2 regions of the Variovorax sp. LjRoot130 genome follow, and region 1 is predicted to be linked to the other one. Evidence: predicted binding sites of a transcription regulator. Region 1 holds the regulator's gene; the other holds the start of a gene.
The links. The regulator FNR, encoded in region 1, switches genes on or off when oxygen is low (the NO sensors DNR and NnrR bind a similar motif). The targets are predictions, from matches to a motif close to TTGATNNNNATCAA.

Region 1 (8,243 bases):
CTTCTGGTCGAACTATGTCGCCATTGCCTCGCTGGGCAGCATCCTGCTGTGTGCATTGCTGCTGTGGCTCGTTGCCCGCGCGAAGGTTCCGGGCGGGACCGATGAAACGACCGGACATGTCTGGGACGAAGACCTGCGCGAAGCCAACAATCCGATGCCGCGCTGGTGGGTCGGCCTCTTCGTGCTCACCATCATCTTCGGCCTGGCCTACCTGGTCGCGTATCCGGGGCTCGGCAGCTACCAGGGCCAGCTCGCATGGAGTACCGAGAACGAGTATGCGAAGGACCTTGCCAAGGCCAAGCGTGACCTCGAACCCGTCTACGCCGCCTATGCGGCCATGCCGATCGAGCGCGTGGCGGGCGAACCCGCGGCGGCGGCGATCGGCGAGCGCCTGTTCCTCAACAACTGCGCGCAGTGCCACGGCTCGGACGCGCGCGGCAGCAAGGGCTTTCCGAACCTGGCCGACCGCGACTGGTTGCACGGCGGCGCACCGGAGAAGATCAAGGAATCGATCACCCGGGGGCGCACCGGCGTGATGCCGCCGATGGCCGAGGCGGTCGGCACCCCCGAGGATGTCAAGAACGTCGCCAACTATGTGCTGAGCCTGTCGGGCAGCCCGCACGATTCGGTCCGCGCCGGCCTGGGCAAGAGCAAGTTCAGCGCCTGCGCGGCCTGCCATGGCATCGGCGGCGTCGGCAACCCCGCCATGGGCGCGCCGAACCTGGCCGACAAGGTCTGGCTGCACGGCTACGGGCAGGAGGCGATCATCTCGATCATCAACACCGGCAGGACCAATCAGATGCCGGCCCAGCAGGGCCGCCTGACCGAGGCCCAGATCCATGTGCTGGCCTCCTATGTCTGGGGCTTGTCGAACAAGCCTGCCGCTGCGCCCTAGGGCTGTCATGAAGGATGCCGCTTCCGCGTCGACCCCGGTGAGGCGCCGGGTGATCCCGATCGCCGCCGTTAAGGAAGGTGGCGGCCTGTTCGCCGCGCACCAGAAGGTCTATCCCCGCACGGTGCGCGGCGTCTTCGCGCGCTGGCGCTGGGCCATGGTGTTCCTGACGCAGCTCGTGTTCTATGGCCTGCCCTGGCTCGAGTGGGGGCAGCGCCAGGCGGTGCTGTTCGACCTGGGCGCGCGGCGCTTCTACATCCTCGGGCTGGTGCTGTATCCGCAGGACCTGATCTACCTGACCGGGCTGCTGGTGATCTCGGCGCTGTCGCTCTTCCTCTTCACCGCGGTGGCCGGGCGGTTGTGGTGCGGCTATGCCTGTCCGCAAACCGTCTACACCGAGATCTTCATGTGGGTCGAGCAAAAGATCGAAGGCAACCGCATCGCGCGCATGCGCCTGGACGAAGGCGACTTCTCGCTCGAGAAGCTGGTCAAGAAGTGGTTCAAGCACATCGTGTGGCTCGGCATCGCGCTGTGGACCGGCTTCACCTTCGTCGGCTACTTCACGCCGATCCGCGAGTTGGGCCTGGAGTTCCTGCAGACGCGCATGGGTTCGTGGGAGGTGTTCTGGGTCTTCTTCTACGGCTTTGCGACCTACGGCAATGCGGGTTTCATGCGCGAGCAGGTCTGCATGTACATGTGTCCCTATGCGCGCTTCCAGAGCGCCATGTTCGATCGCGACACGCTGATCGTGAGCTACGACAGCGAGCGTGGCGAGCCCCGCGGGGTGCGTTCCAAGAGCAGCAATGCCCGCGCTCAGGGACTTGGCGACTGCATCGACTGTTCGTTGTGCGTGCAGGTCTGCCCGACCGGCATCGACATCCGCAAGGGGCTGCAGTACGAGTGCATCGGCTGCGGGCTCTGTGTGGACGCCTGCAACACCGTGATGGACAAGATGGCCACACCGCGAGGTCTGATCCGCTACGCGACCCAGAACGGCATGGCCGGCCATTGGACGCCGAGGCAGGTGCTGCGCCGCGTGCTGCGCCCACGGGTGCTGATCTACACGGGCTTGCTCGCTGCGCTGACGATGGGGGTGCTGGCGAGCCTGGTCGTGCGCATGCCGCTGAAGGTCGACGTGGTGCGCGACCGGGCTTCGCTCGCGCGCATCGTCGAGGGCGGCCAACTCGAGAACGTCTATCGCCTGCAGATCATGAACGCGACCGAGCAGGTACAGCGCTACCGCATCGAAGCCAGGGGGCTGGAAGGCTTGAGCGTGTCGCCGCCTGATCCGGTCGAGGTCGGTTCTGCGCAGTCGCGCTGGGTCGCGGTGCGCCTGCAGCTCCCCTACGGCAGCGCCACCGCGGGTTCCCACGTCGTGCACTTCGACGTGCGCTCGGCCGACGGCAGCGCGCAGGTGTCGGAGAAGGCGACCTTCCTGGTGCCTCGTTGAGTTGGCAAAGAGGAGACAAGATGGACGATCATGCGATGACTTCCCCGAAGAGCGAACCCTGGTGGCAGTTCCCGCTGCTGTGGATGGTGATGGCCGGGCCCGCGGTGGTCGTCGTCGCCAGCTTCGTGACGCTCTGGCTCGCCCTGCGCACGCCCGATCCGGTGGTGGCGCCAGACTACTACCGCCAGGGCATCGAGATCAACAAGCATCTGATCGAAAAGAAACTGATGCCCGCGCTGGCGGGCCGCAATCATGCGGCAACGCCTGATGCCGACCTGCCCGCACCCAGGCGCTGATGGTCATGAAGACGCGCAACTGGATGTCGATTCTCTGGCCCGCCTTTCTGCTGGCGAGCGCGGCCGAACTGCTGGTGTTTGCACTGGTCGACCCCGGCGACCTCCACTGGCGCGGCGAGGCCGTCGGCCTGTCCCGCCAGACAGTCTATGCGGCCGGCTTCTTCGTCTTCTGGCTGCTGGCGATAGGGTCGAGCGCGCTGACGCTGCTTTTGACCAGGCCGGCCTCCGAGATCAACAGCCGGGAGGATTGACGATGCGCCGGAGCGCCTCGGCGTCGACGATGCGAAGATTGCGCTTCTCCACCTCGACGATCCCATCCTCCATGAACTTGGAGAGCGTTCGGCTCACGGTTTCGAGGGTGAGTCCGAGGTAGCTGCCGATCTCCTCGCGGGTCATGCGCAGCACGAACTCGGAGCGCGAGAAACCGCGCGCGTGCAGGCGCTGCACGAGGTTGAGCAGAAAAGCCGCGAGGCGTTCCTCGGCCCGCATGCTTCCCAGCAGCAGCATCACCCCGTGCTCGCGCACGATCTCGCGGCTCATGATCTGATGCACGTGGCGCTGCAGCGCCGCGACCTCGCGCGACAGTTCCTCGATTCGGTGAAAGGGCATCACGCAGACCTCGGCATCCTCGAGCGCGACCGCGTCGCAGGTGTGCTGGTTGTTGACGATGCCGTCGAGGCCGATGATTTCGCCGGCCATCTGGAAACCGGTGACCTGGTCGCGCCCATCCTCGGTCGCCACGCGGGTCTTGAAGACACCGGTGCGGATCGCATAGAGCGAGGTGAAGGGCTCGCCGTTGCGAAAGAGCGTCTCGCGTCGTCGGACCTTGCGCCGCGTGGCCACGATCTCGTCGATGCGTTTCAACTCGCTCGGCTCCAGCCCCGCGGGCATGCACAGCTCGCGCAGGGTGCAACTGGAGCAGGCGACCTTGATGTGTTCGGCTTTCATGGAGGGCGTCGAGGGTTGCAGTGATTCTGTGACGCGGTGCGCCGCCCAGGCTTGATGCACATCAAGGATGACGGGTCGACCTGCCCGCATAGTGGGTCATTGCTTGCCAGACCCACCGCCGCAATGAACACATCTCTCGCCCTCGCCCCTGCCGATTCATCTCGCGTCCCGGCCGAGCACAACCGCACGCGCTTCTCGCGCATCGTCTGATCATGCAGACTGCGCTCGCCAGCACTGCGCTCCTGATGGGATTGGTCGGCGGGCCCCATTGCGTCGCGATGTGCGGTGCTGCCTGTGCCGGCGTGATCCGCATCGTGCGCGTGCCGGTGGATGGTGGTGTGGCGCCGCTTTCGGCGAGCCCTCCGGCCGTTTCCGCATCCGTCGCCTTCCATGCGGCCCGTATCGCGGGCTATACGGCTGCCGGGGCGGCCGCCGCAGCGGCGATGCAGAGCCTCGGGTTCGCAAGCGAACAGGTCGCGGCGTTGCGTCCTCTGTGGGTGCTGCTTCATGTGTTCGTGCTCGCCTGGGGCCTGGTGCTCGCCGCACTCGGGCGACAGCCACTCTGGGCGCACCGTATCGGGCGCGCGCTCGCGACGCGCCTGCGGCCGCTCACCGGTTCGATGGCCGGCGTGCTCGCGACGGGTGCGCTCTGGGTCTCCATGCCTTGCGGTCTGTTGTATTCCGCGCTGATGCTTGCCGGGCTGGCCAACGGACCGGCGCAAGGCGCACTGACGATGGCCCTCTTTGCCGTGGGCAGCGGCGTGTCGCTGGTTCTGGCCCCTTGGCTGTGGCAGCGCTTGCGTTCAGGTGCCAGCATTGCGCGCAAGGAATGGGGAACCCGGCTTGCCGGCGGCCTGCTTGCGGCAGTGGCAATTCAGGCGCTGTGGATCGACCTGAGTCATCAGATCGACATATGGTGCCGCTGAAGGGAGACACCATGAGACGCAACATGATCGCGCTGATCGGACTTTCGGCCGTCTGCGCCGCGCTCATGAGCCCTTGCGCTGCCCAGCAGCGCCCCGCGCAGCCAGACCTTCAGATGCAGGGCATGGCCGCCCATGACGTTGCATATCAGGCGGCTCTCGATGCAGCCTCGGCCACAAGAAACGCGTCCAAGGACGCCGCTGCGGCGTTGCTCAAGGCAAGAAGGTATGCAGCTCGGCCCTCTGATCGCCGCGTGAAGGCGGCCGGCGAAGCGGCACGAAAGACCGGGCTGTCCGCCCATCGCGCTTGGCAAAGGGCGCTTGTTGCAGCCGATCGCGCGACGAGCCAAAGCAAGACAGCGGCCGAGCATGCGGCGCAGGCGAGCGAACAAGCCTCTGTCGCCTGGAATCGGGCGCTCGAGCAGATCGAGGCGGCGTCCGACCAGTTCGCTGGGGCGAGCACGGCGCAAGCCAAGAGCGCCGCGAGCGCTGTCTACGAAGATCTCCGGACAGCGCGCGATGCCTTGCGCATGGCAGCAAAGGCGAGCCACGAGGCCGCTGAGGAATCATGGCGGGCGAAAAGGCGGGCGCTGAGCGGAGAGACAGCTTCGGCCGCGCCTTAGCGCCGGGTTAGCCTTCAATGGAGCACAAACCAGACGGCAGCGGCCCATGTGCATGCGAGTTTGGCAAACAGGGCGGCGGCGATACGCAGCGCGAAGCTGCAACCCCCGCGATGGCGGCCAGGGTACATCGGGTCACCGTGTTGGCGCTGACCGCGACCAAGGCGCCGCGCACGAAGTGATGGTCGGCAAGCGCCCGCCTATGCTGCAACGGCGAAGGTGCGCAGGCCTGCGGCGGCGCGCCGATCACCGTCGCCCTTGCGACCCCTTGCGACGTTCGCGCTCGAAGCCGAGCAGGAGCCCGATGCCCAACGCCACGGCCAGGCCGACGACCGCGCCTGGCCGGGCGAGTTGCTCATACCTTCAGTGTCGCTTGAAGCTGCGCGTTCGCCGAGCCGCCGGCGCGCCAGGGATATCGCGAAGCATCAATCCAGGGTGATCCAGGCAATCAGCGCCTGGAGGGCGAGCCACAGCAGCGCCGCGCCGAGCAGCACCAAGACCGCGACGATCATCCACATGGCAGATCTCCCAAGGCGCCTCGATGGGCCGACATTCACGGTCGTCCTGGCCGGCCCCGAGGGCTGTCGCTGGCACAGGTGCCGACGCCGAGCAGCGCGTAGGCGGGGCAGGCGCCGAAGAGGCCTGTCAGCAGGGGCACGATGCCCAGATATCCCCATGGCCCGATCGTCCCGGCAGCCGACAGGCCGATGAGCGCGGCACCCGCCGTGATGCGCAGCAGGCGATCGGCAGCTCCAACATTCCGCTTCATTGCGCACGCTCCTTGTGGCTTCAATGCCATCCATCGTGCGCCAGACATGGGCGGGCGTCCTTGCGATGGATCAAGGGGTGATGATCGGACTGTTCAATGTCCTGACCACGCGCCGCACGCCCGAATCGGCCGGTTCCGCCGGATCGGCCTCGAAGCCCATGGCGCGCGCCAGGTTCAGCATCCGCGTGTTCTCGCGCAGGATGATGCCCACGAGACGGCCGATTCCGCGGCTCCTGGCGTGCTCGATCAATTGCGCGAACAGCAGCTTGCCGAGCCCGGCGCCCTTGAGATCGGAGCGCACGATAATGGCGAACTCGGCCTCCACCCGGTCGGGATCGCTCACGGTACGGGCCACGCCCAGCGTCTCGGGTGCGCCCTGCGCGTCGGAGCCTTCGGCAATGAAGGCCATCTCACGGTCGTAGTCGATCTGGGTGAGGCGGGCGAGCTCGCTGCGCGGCAGCTCACGCCTTGTCTGGAAGATTCGCATGCGGATGTCTTCCGGGTCGAGTTGCTCCAGAAAGCGCCGGTGCTGCGCCTCGTCCTCGGGGCGGATCGGCCGCAGCGTGATCTCGCGGCCGTTCCAGGTCAGGGTGCGGACCCATTGCGAAGGATACGGAAGGATCGCAAAGCGCTCCGCCCCGGCGACCGGCCGCGCGGCGACGCGAATGCGGGCATCGAGAGCGATGGCGCCCGATTCGTCGACATACAGCGGATTGATGTCGAGTTCCGCCAACTGCGGCAGGTCCGCGAGCATCTGCGACACGGCGATCAGCACGTCGTAGAGCGCGTCCAGCTGAGCCGGCGGATGGTCGCGGTAGCCGGCCAGCAGGCGCGACACGCGCGTGCGCGAGACCAACTCGCGCGCCAGGCTGCGGTTGAGAGGGGGCAGGGCGACGGCGCTGTCGGCGGTGACCTCCACCGCGGTGCCGCCCTGGCCACAGAGGATCACAGGGCCGAACACGCTGTCGATGCTGGCCCCGACAATGACTTCCTGGGCATGAGGCCGACGCACCATCGGCTGCACAGTGAACCCGTCGATGCGCGCATCGGGCCGGGCGATCCGCACGGCCTGCAGCATCTCGCTGACCGCATGGTCCAGCGATGCCTGGTCGCGCAGGTCGAGCCGGACGCCACCGACGTCGGATTTGTGCGTGATGTCGCGCGAGACGATCTTGAGCGCCACCGGGTAGCCGACTTCTCGCGCCGCTAAAAAAATGGCCTCGGCCGAGGCGGGAACCGCGAGCGTGGGCACCACCGGCACGCCATAGGCCTTAAGCACGGCCTTGGCCTCCTGCTCACCAAGCCATTCGCGACCTTCGGCGAGCACGGCGTCCAGCTGGCGGTGTGCCGAGGCGACATCGGGCACCGGGTTCTCGCTGGCGCTCGGTGCCTCGATCAGGGTGTCCTGGTTGCATCTGTAGGTTTGCAGCATCGCGAAGGCGCGAACGGCTTCCTCCGGCGTCGGGTAGTCGGGTATGCCGGCCTGTTCGAACAGTTGACGCGCCTGGGCGACGGCGGCGTCGCCGAGCCAGGCGCTCATGACGCGCGGCCCGGTTGTACGCAGCAAGGGCAGACAGGCGCGCGCGATGTCGTCGCTGCGAACGATCGCGGTCGGCGCGTGGACGAACAGCACCGCGCCGGCCGCCTCGTCGGCCAGCAGGGCCGACAGCGTGTCGGTGTAGCGCTCGATCGGTGCATCGCCGATGATGTCGATCGGGTTGGCGTGCGACCAGTTGGCTGGCAGCACCGCATTCAAGCGTTCCAGCAGCGCCTCGTTCGGCTCGGCGAGCGTGATGCCGGCCCGCGCGGCCGCGTCGGCTGCCATCACGCCGGCGCCGCCGCCGTTGGTCATGATGGTCAGCGATTCACTGCGGTTGCCGCGAAAACGCGCCAGGGTCTCCGCCGCGATGAACAGGTCCTGCAGCGTGTCGACACGCAACATGCCGGCTCGGCGGATGGCGGCGTCGTAGACGGCGTCCGAACCTGCCAGCGCACCGGTGTGCGAGGCGGCGGCGCGCACGCCGTTACCGGCGCGCCCGGCCTTCACGACGATCACCGGCTTGTTGCGCGCCGCCGCCCGCGCGGCGGACATGAACTTGCGCGGCGACTCCACCGATTCGACGTAGAGCAGGATGGATCGCGTGCGCGCGTCGCTCGCCAGATGGTCGAGCAGATCGCCGAAATCGACGTCGCAGTGGTCGCCGAGGGACACGAGGTGCGACAGGCCGATGCCGCGGCTCTTGGCCCAGTCAAGTACCGCGGTGACCAGCGCGCCGGACTGCGACACGAAGGCCAGCTCCCCCGGCAGCGCGTCGGTATGGGCGAAGCTGGCATTCAGCCCGATG
Region 2 (8,243 bases), 110 kb from region 1:
CGCCGGTGTTCTGTATCCGTTCTTCGGCCTGCTGTTGTCGCCGGTCGTGGCGGCGGCGGCGATGGCACTGTCATCGGTCAGCGTCATCGCCAACTCGCTGAGACTGCGAGCCGGAAAGGGCGACCGATGACGAAGTGAGCGAACTGGGCCAACCTTGCTCATGAACCGTGCCGCCTCATGGCACGCCGCAAGGGGACGGCGAGAGGCCGAATCTCCCAAGTGTCAAGCAGTTTGCCTGACGCAGATCATGGAGTTCGGCGCCGGGCTGGCTAGACTGCCCCTGGGTTCCACCGGATTTCGGAGGTTCAGTATGGCCAACCCGCTCGCGCTATGGCATGCCGAGCATGTCAACTTCTCCCGGCTCCTCGATGTGTTTGAAGAGCAGGTCACCAGGTTTCACGAAGGCGAAGATCCGGATGTCGACCTCATGCTCGAGATCGTCTCGTATCTGCGGGAGTTTGGGGACCGCTTTCACCATCCGCGCGAGGACGCCGCATTCGCGAGCCTGGTCATGCGCGATCCGTCGTTGCGCCTCCCAATCAATCGCCTGCTGCAGGAGCATCGCGCAATCGCCGCTGCCGGCGAAGAGCTTGTGACGCGACTGCAGGAGGTCGTCGCCGATGCTCTGATCCTGCGCGAGACCGTAGAAGCGGCGGCAGCACTCTACTTGGTTTACTACCGGCACCACCTTGCCACCGAGGAAAGGGACATCTTGCCGCGCGCGGCGCTTTTGCTCACAGCGCAGGACTGGGAGATCGTCGCGGGGGCGGTTCCATCCGGTTCGGATCCATTGTTCGGAGAAGCGCCGAGTCCGACCTATGGGAGGCTGCGCGAGTTGCTGGCGGCAAGATAACCGGCGCCTCGATCCGGCGGCAAAGCTCCCTCGGGCACCCGAACAGCGTCGCTCGCAAAGCCCGAAGCCTCTGTCTTCGAGCACAGGGGGCGATCGGCGGCGACGCCCGGAACGGCCGCAGCAGCGCAAGACCTTGTCCTGGCGCAAGGTCAGTATTCACCGCACGGGGGACACTGCTTCATGGATCAAAGCACGCGAGTCCACGTCGCAAGGCCACACCCGCTGCTGAACGACGCGCAGGGTTTCGCGACCGCGATACTGTTGGTCGCCCTGGGGCTGGCCATGCTTCGCAGCGCCCAACTGTTGACCGGCGGCATTCCTGGTCTGGCCTTCCTGATGAGCTATGCGACAAGCTGGCCTCTCGGCTGGACCTTGCTCATCGTGAACCTGCCGTTCATCGCATTCGCCTGGCGCGTATTCGGAGCGCGATTCACCTGGAAAACCATCATCGTCGTCGCCGGTTTGTCGCTCGGCGTCGAAGGAATGGGCAGGGCTCTCAGCGTGCACTCGGCGCACCCGCTGTTCGCAGCGATCGTCGGTGGTTTGCTGATCGGTGTCGGTTTGCTGGTGCTGTTCCGTCATGGTGCCAGCCTGGGTGGATTTGGCGTGCTGGCACTGTTTCTGCAGCGGCGGCGTGGATGGCGCGCGGGCACGGTGCAAATGGTGTGTGATGCCGCGATCGTTGCGGCGGCATTCGCTCTCGTTGAACCGAGCCGTGTCGTCTATTCCATCGTGTCGGCAGTGATGGTGAATCTGGTTTTGGTGTGGAATCATCGACCGGGCGAACAAGGTCTGCCGCCACGGAGCTCACCCGCGCCACGCGAAGCGCCGTTCGGCCAGGCTCATGCGGACAAGGCTCACGCCGTCGGTGATGCGTCCGGGACCGGCATACGCCATCACTTGGCGCAGGACTCGCGGCCCGGCTCGGGCAACCGGCCCTACCAAGGCGCCAGCCCACGAGTACGGAGGTCGCTGAGAGGTGCTGCAGGTGATGTGGGCGAATCGATTGATCAGTCGTTGAGCCACATCAAGGGGCCACTCGCCAGGCGCCGGTAGCCTTGTGTCTTCAGTATCAAAGGAGATCACATGGCTGCCCTGGATCGATCCGACGCACTCTCGCTCGACTTGCCCTTCATGGACCAGGCGTGTAAGGAGTTCTTCGGGCTCTTGGCGCTGGTTGACAAGGCTGACAACGCGCAGCTGCCATCGGCCTGGCGCGACCTGGTGGAGTGCGCCGCCGAGAATTTTGCGCGCGAAGACATCTGGATGCGAACGACCGGTTACGCATCGCGCAAGGAGCACGCGATCCAGCACCGCGTGGTGCTGGGGGTCATGCGCGAAGGTGCGTTGCAGGCCGAGGAAGGAAGGCTGCTGCAGGTGCGGGAGATGGCGCATCAGTTGAGAGACTGGTATGTCAAGCATGTGCAGACAATGGACGCCGCGCTGGCCCTCCACTTGCGCAGCGCACGATTCGAACCCGCGCCCGCCGACGTGCCGGCGCAGGCCTCGCTTCCCGTGTGGTCCGCGCTGCGTGCCGCCGTGGAGCACGGTGCGACGCATTGAGCGCTAGGGAGCCGCTCCGGGCAACTGCAGGCCGCCCTGGCCTGTGAGGCGCGCAGTGATCGCCGCCTTCAGCGGTGGCAGATGCTGGGCCGCGCGAAGGATCAGCTGACGTGCGAAGCGCTGCGGTGCGCCGGTGCTGGCATAGAGCTTCGCCACGGCATTCGTGCCGTGGTAGATCAGGGCCGAATCGCGACGATGCCTGCGTTCGTAGCCCGCCAGAACCGCGGCGGCGCCGATGTCCTGGTTGGCGGCGCGGGCTGCGCAGAGTGCGTGTGTGAGAGAGGTGATGCTTTGCAATCCTAGGTTGTAGCCGTGGGCCGTGACCGGATGCATGCCGACGGCCGCGTCGCCGACCAGCGCGCTGCGCAGGGCCGCAAAGCGGCGGGCATACGCGGCAACGAGCGGGTAGGCGAAGCGCCGCCCGAGCAGTTGCATGCGGCCCAGCCGGCCGCGGAACTGGCGCTCCACCAGGGTCGCGAACGCACGTTCGGGCAATGCCAACAGCTGCGCCGCCGCGGCGGCGTCGGTGGTCACCACGACCGACGAGACATGGCCCGCAGCGGGCAGCACCGCGAGCGTGCGTTCGTAGCCGAAGCACTCATACGCGACGTCGTCATGTGGCAGGTCGTGCTGCATCCGGCACACGATCATGGTGCGGCCGAAGTCATGCATGTCGGCCGCGATGCCGAGCTGCCGGCGGGACCAGGAGAATCGGCTGTCCGCCGCGACGAGCAGGCGGCCGCGCAGATGGTGCGGCGCGCACGGTGAGGTGCCGAACTCAAGTTCCGCGTGCGTGGACAAGGTGCCGATGCGCAGCGCCTGCGCGCTATCCATCAGACGCAGTCCCGGGCGCTGTGCCGCAGCTGCAAAACTGACGCGGCGCAGTGCATGGTTCGGCACGATCCAGCCCAGAGCGTCGGCGCCGTGGCCGTGCGCGTTGAAGGACAGCGCCGAGCGCTGCCGATCGCCATCCATGACGCGCGCTTCCCGGATGCGCCCGATTTCTTCGGGCAAGAGGCGCTGCCAAAGTCCCAGTGCGCGCAACGTGGCCACGCTGGCGTGGGTCAGCGCGATGTCGCGTCCGTCCTCGGCCGGGGCGGCCAGGGCCTCGCGCGGCTGGGCGTCCAGCACGGTAGCGGTGAAGCCGGCGTCGGCCAGGGCAATGGCCAAAGCCAGCCCGGTCGGACCGGCGCCGACGATGAGGACGTCACGATCCTGCTGCATTCAGTTTCCTCCGTGGATGAGGAGCCGGATTGTGGGCGGCGCAGCAGCGCTCACCTTGACGGAGGTCAAGGGTTGGCGAAACGGGCCTTGGCGCCCGAAAGTTCAACACGCGGCGCTTCAGGTCGAGCGCCGTGGGCGAGGGCGAGTTTGGCTGCAATGCTCCAGCGTTCAGCGGGCCAGCCTGAACTGACAGGCGTGGCACCGGATGGCCGCCGGTTCGATCAGCATGCGTTCGCGCGCGATGACACGCTCGCAATCGAGGCAAAGCGCGTAGAGGCCCAGGGAGATGCGTTGGAGTGCCTGTTCGATATCCTGCAGCGTCGGCCGACGAACCTTGACGGCAGCGAAGGCCGTGACATTGCCGACTTCCCCAGCCGACGAAGGGCAGGGCTCGGAAGCCTGCGCGTCGGGCGCATGCTCGGCGCGGCCGTCGTGCAGCTGGGCGCGTTCGCTGAGCGCCCACCGCTTCAGGATGTCCAGACGCTCGATGAAGGACTGCAGATCTTCCGGCTTCATGTGGTTCATGCTGGCGGCTCGGGATGAGGTTGACTGGCCGCCAGTATCCGGATGTCCATTCGCCCGGGATTTGATCCGCGTCAAATTCCGCGTCGCCCAAAACTCCGCGCAGCTGCCAGCGGGCGACCTTGTCCGTATCTGGCCTGACGGCGTGTGACAGCCGTTGGCCCAGGAGCAGCCCTCGGATTCTCACCTCCCAAGCTTTCCGAAAATCCGGCGGATAACCGCGTCTGCATCCGCGTCGAAGCAGCGCCCATGACTGAGCAAGATGCGGCGAGGCCGCCATGCGTGAAGTTTCGCGATGGCCGCAGCTGCCTTTTTTCGCTGCAACAACAGCGGCAGGCGCATCCCGAAGAACACCTGCCCGCGTGGGTAGTACATCCCGCTCATCCTCGTCAACGTTCGCCAAGGCTCGTCCATCTTGTCCAACTCGATGTTGATGATGGCGTCCGTCACGATGAGAGATTCTGATTCCCGGTGGAAGAAGATGAATTCCTTGAAGTAGCCACCCGGAAACAGCGTTTGGTCCAGTTCGTTCCGCCATTCGCCCGGCGGGTCCAGATCGAGGTCTCTCCCGAAACGGATCTCCACGCGCCGCGCTCTGCTCCTTCTGCGTACGCCCGGCGACGCCCATGCGACGGCATCCGGAAAGGCGTTCAACCACTCCCCAATGTGGGCATAGTGGAACTGGTTGGGGGAGATCAGATACCGGACAGTCCCGAGGTGCTCAAGCTCGTCTGCAAGCTTGCGATCGAACTTCGTCGGCGAGTGAAGGAAAAGATCGCCGTTCGAGAGGCGCACCACCGTCATGCGGGTGGTGAACGGTAGCGGCAGCCTGACGCCAGCCACGGTCAGGTATTCAAAGGGCCCGTCGACAACTCCGATGTTTGCCGCCACAGGCTTGTACACATTGATCGGCTCGTAAAGTGCTGCGCTCATGTTGCCGTCTCGGATACATCCTGCACGATTCTGGCAGCGCTTGACCCTGCCGACCTTCTTTGGGGCCCTAAGCCGCCGTACATGGCCGTTGGACGGCCCGCATACACGAAGGTCCGCAGGCGCGACACGGGAATGTTCGAATGTTCGGTGGCGCGCCGCGTGAAGATCCCGTGGCGCGCGGGCCCAAGCACCACACCGGATCAAGCACTTTCAGGACCGCTGAGCGAGTGCAAAGGGCCATGAGCGGACCCTCGGCTCGGGCTCCAACCTCCGCCCCTCGACGATGCTCTGCTGTCGAAGAATTACCCTTCGGAGCCGAATGAGCTACGCACTGCGAATATGGGAAGACCCGCAGCCGGCGCATCGTCGCCCGACATAAAGAGCACGCGACGTCCGCCGCTCGTGCGGGTCGGCGGCCATCATCTCCACCAAGTCGCGAAAGCTCAGCTTGAACCGCAGGTACCAGGGCTGGCCTTTGAACAGTTCGTCCATGCTCTGCAACCGCTGCGCCATCGACTCGCCACCGCAGGGGCGATTTGCACCGGGTGGTCGCGGGCCTGGCCTCGGCCGGCAGTGGGGTGATGCAGACCAGCAGCGCGGCGGCCTGCTCCTTGCGGGGTCGAGCTGCCTGACTACAATTTATAAGCCTACAGCCAAAACGCACGCACCGTTCCCGGCACAGCGCCCGGCCGAGAGCACGTGGCGGCGGGAGAACCGCGCAGGAAGGCCGTAGGGGTGTTTTTCAGGGGGCGGCCGGCCTGACTGGGAGAGCATCATGACGACAACGATTTCGAAACAGGTCTGCTTCCAGCTCGACAGCCGATTGACCGCGGCTGAAGCCGCGCTGGCGGCTGACGGCATAGCATGCCCAGTTCTCGTGGCGGTCGTTGCGGAGTTTCGGCGGAAGTTCGCGAAAACGCGGCCCGCGGTGGAAGGCGCCCCTGCCCCCGGCCAACGCGAGGCCGTATTCGAGCTTGAGCAGGCGGCCGATAGCGCCAAGTGGGCGGCTTTGGCCGACCCGGGTGCGTCCGAGCAGATTAAGCTGGCGGTCGTCGCCGCGCACGACTCGATCTGCTGGTTCAAGGCGACCGGCTGCCTGCTCGACCGGGAGTACGCCGAACAAGACCCGCTCGCCTGCGAACCTGAAGCGTCGTGGGTCGCTGTCGATCGGCGCCGAGGACGCAACCCCGAGGCGTGCGCATCAAGGACTTGGAGCAGATCTACCAGGTCACTTTGAACCCGCTGCGCAACACAGTTTGAATCTTCGGGCGGTTTCTTCACCCACTTTGAATTTCCCCGGTCGCAGAAACGGGTCACAAGGCTCCGACGGTCAGGCCGCAAACAGCCGGTTAGGCCCGCCGGCGCCGTCGAGGATGCGGCAGGATGCGGCCCAGCGGACCTCCGCCGGCAACCTTCACCATGAGCTTGCAATGAAGAATATCCAGGTCATCGACGGCGCCGTGAATTGCGTCTACGACATCCTTGCCGCGACTGACGAGGAGTTCTCGCTCATTTTCCCGGCTGGACAGGACGTCGCGTTCATCGATGAGGTCTACGAACGCAGGCTTGATGAAGCAACGCTCAACAGCGCGTTCAAAGCGCTATGGACACGGCGTGTAGTCAAAGCACAAGCCATGGAAATTCATGGCTTGCTGTTCTACCAATTGGACGAGAAGAAGCCGTATTACCCAAGTAGGCGAGATGAGGAAGCAGTAAACTCGGGCGGCTCCAGACTTCGATAGATGCACATGCCGGCAGCGCGCATGGCTGGCTGGCTGGCAGAAAGCTCTTCGGCAGAATGCGGCCATCACCTGGCCATCACCAGCCATTCAATGTTGATGCCAAAAAGCAGTCGCTCAACGCCGCTCTCGACCCATTGCTGCTGTTAGCAAATTTCGAGTCGAACGCCCGCTTGACATTTTCGAGACCGGCCATTGCCACCCGGTTTCCGCAGGGGGCACGCCGTTGGCTCCACGCGCGCCCACGCAGCACGATGCCTTGACATGGCTTTCGAGGCGAGCGCACGATGTGGCCTCCTTCGATACAGCAGGAGGAAGGCATGTCACAGCTTCCACGGCTTACGCGCGGATCGGCGTTCCTCGGCGCGGCGGTGCTGGGCCTAGTGCTCGCTGGCGCGCCCGATGCGGCGCGCGCGCAGGTGCTGATCAGCGGTTTGAGCCTCAACCCCGACGGCGGAAACCCGAACGACCCGCTCGCCGTCACCGCGTGCAACGGCGCGCCGCAGCTCGGCGTCGTCTATCGCAACAGCGAGACTGAACCCCACCTCGCGGTCAACCCGACCAATCCGAGCAACATGATCGCCGGCTGGCACCAGGACCGCTGGAGCACGGGCGGCGCACAAAGCCTCGGCGCCGCGTATACGTTCAATGGCGGGGCGACCTGGCAGCAGGTGGTCATTCCGTTCACGCGCTGCTCCGGCGCGATGCCCGGCTCGGCCGGCGATTATGAACGCGGCAGCGATCCGTGGATCAGCTTCAGCCCGAACGGCACCGCGCACTACATGGCGCTGGTCGAGAAGACGTCGGTCAACGAGAACGCGATGGTCGTCGCCCGTTCGACCGACGGCGGCGCGACGTGGTCGCCGCCCGTCGTCATCGCGCGCAACCCGGCGCAGGATCGCGGGCGCTCATTGTTCAACGACAAGAACACGCTCACCGCCGATCCGTTCGATTCGCGACTCGTATACGCGACGTGGACGCTGTTCCGCACCGGGGTCGTGTCGCTCGTGTTCGCGCGCTCGACCGACGGCGGGCAAACGTGGTCGCCGGCGATCCCGATCGCCACGATGGGCAACGCGGCGCCTGCTGAGCAGGCCGTGTTTCGCCAAGGCGCGCAGATCGTCGTGCTGCCGAACCGCACGCTGGTCAACGCGTTCTTCCGCATCCTCTTCGACCGGGCTGCGGGTCGCGTCACGTTCGAGCAGTCGATCCTTCGCTCGGTCGACCAGGGGAAGCATTGGACGCGCGTCGACGCGCGCGTCGCCTCGTTTGCGAGCGTCACCGCGGTCGACCCGGAACTCGGCATCCCGATTCGCGATGCGCAGGAGTTGCCGATCATCGCGGTCAACCGCGCGACCGGTCAGATCTACATGACGTGGCAGGATGGCAACGCCAACACCCAAGGCGGC

Region 2: the regulator FNR is predicted to act here: its motif matches at 4,227-4,240, upstream of ACSQ86_RS36300 (TraR/DksA family transcriptional regulator).

The regions. Positions count from the first base shown of each region.
Region 1 covers NZ_CAXURM020000002.1:1,470,692-1,478,934, reverse strand. Annotated here, with positions in the region: gene ccoP (cytochrome-c oxidase, cbb3-type subunit III) at 1-895, shown strand, start outside; gene ccoG (cytochrome c oxidase accessory protein CcoG) at 903-2,342, shown strand; gene ACSQ86_RS36895 (FixH family protein) at 2,363-2,638, shown strand; gene ACSQ86_RS36890 (hypothetical protein) at 2,644-2,889, shown strand; gene fnr (fumarate/nitrate reduction transcriptional regulator Fnr) at 2,870-3,586, opposite strand; gene ACSQ86_RS36880 (sulfite exporter TauE/SafE family protein) at 3,799-4,512, shown strand; gene ACSQ86_RS36875 (hypothetical protein) at 4,536-5,132, shown strand; gene ACSQ86_RS36870 (YgaP family membrane protein) at 5,683-5,898, opposite strand; gene ACSQ86_RS36865 (bifunctional acetate--CoA ligase family protein/GNAT family N-acetyltransferase) at 5,969-8,243, opposite strand, start outside.
Region 2 covers NZ_CAXURM020000002.1:1,356,142-1,364,384, reverse strand. Annotated here, with positions in the region: gene ACSQ86_RS36325 (copper-transporting P-type ATPase) at 1-130, shown strand, start outside; gene ACSQ86_RS36320 (hemerythrin domain-containing protein) at 311-853, shown strand; gene ACSQ86_RS36315 (YitT family protein) at 1,034-1,909, shown strand; gene ACSQ86_RS36310 (bacteriohemerythrin) at 1,940-2,416, shown strand; gene ubiM (5-demethoxyubiquinol-8 5-hydroxylase UbiM) at 2,420-3,640, opposite strand; gene ACSQ86_RS36300 (TraR/DksA family transcriptional regulator) at 3,809-4,165, opposite strand; gene ACSQ86_RS36295 (hypothetical protein) at 4,346-5,095, opposite strand; partial or broken gene ACSQ86_RS36290 (IS6 family transposase) at 5,510-5,608, opposite strand; gene ACSQ86_RS36285 (hypothetical protein) at 5,871-6,332, shown strand; gene ACSQ86_RS36280 (hypothetical protein) at 6,526-6,837, shown strand; gene ACSQ86_RS36275 (sialidase family protein) at 7,155-8,243, shown strand, end outside.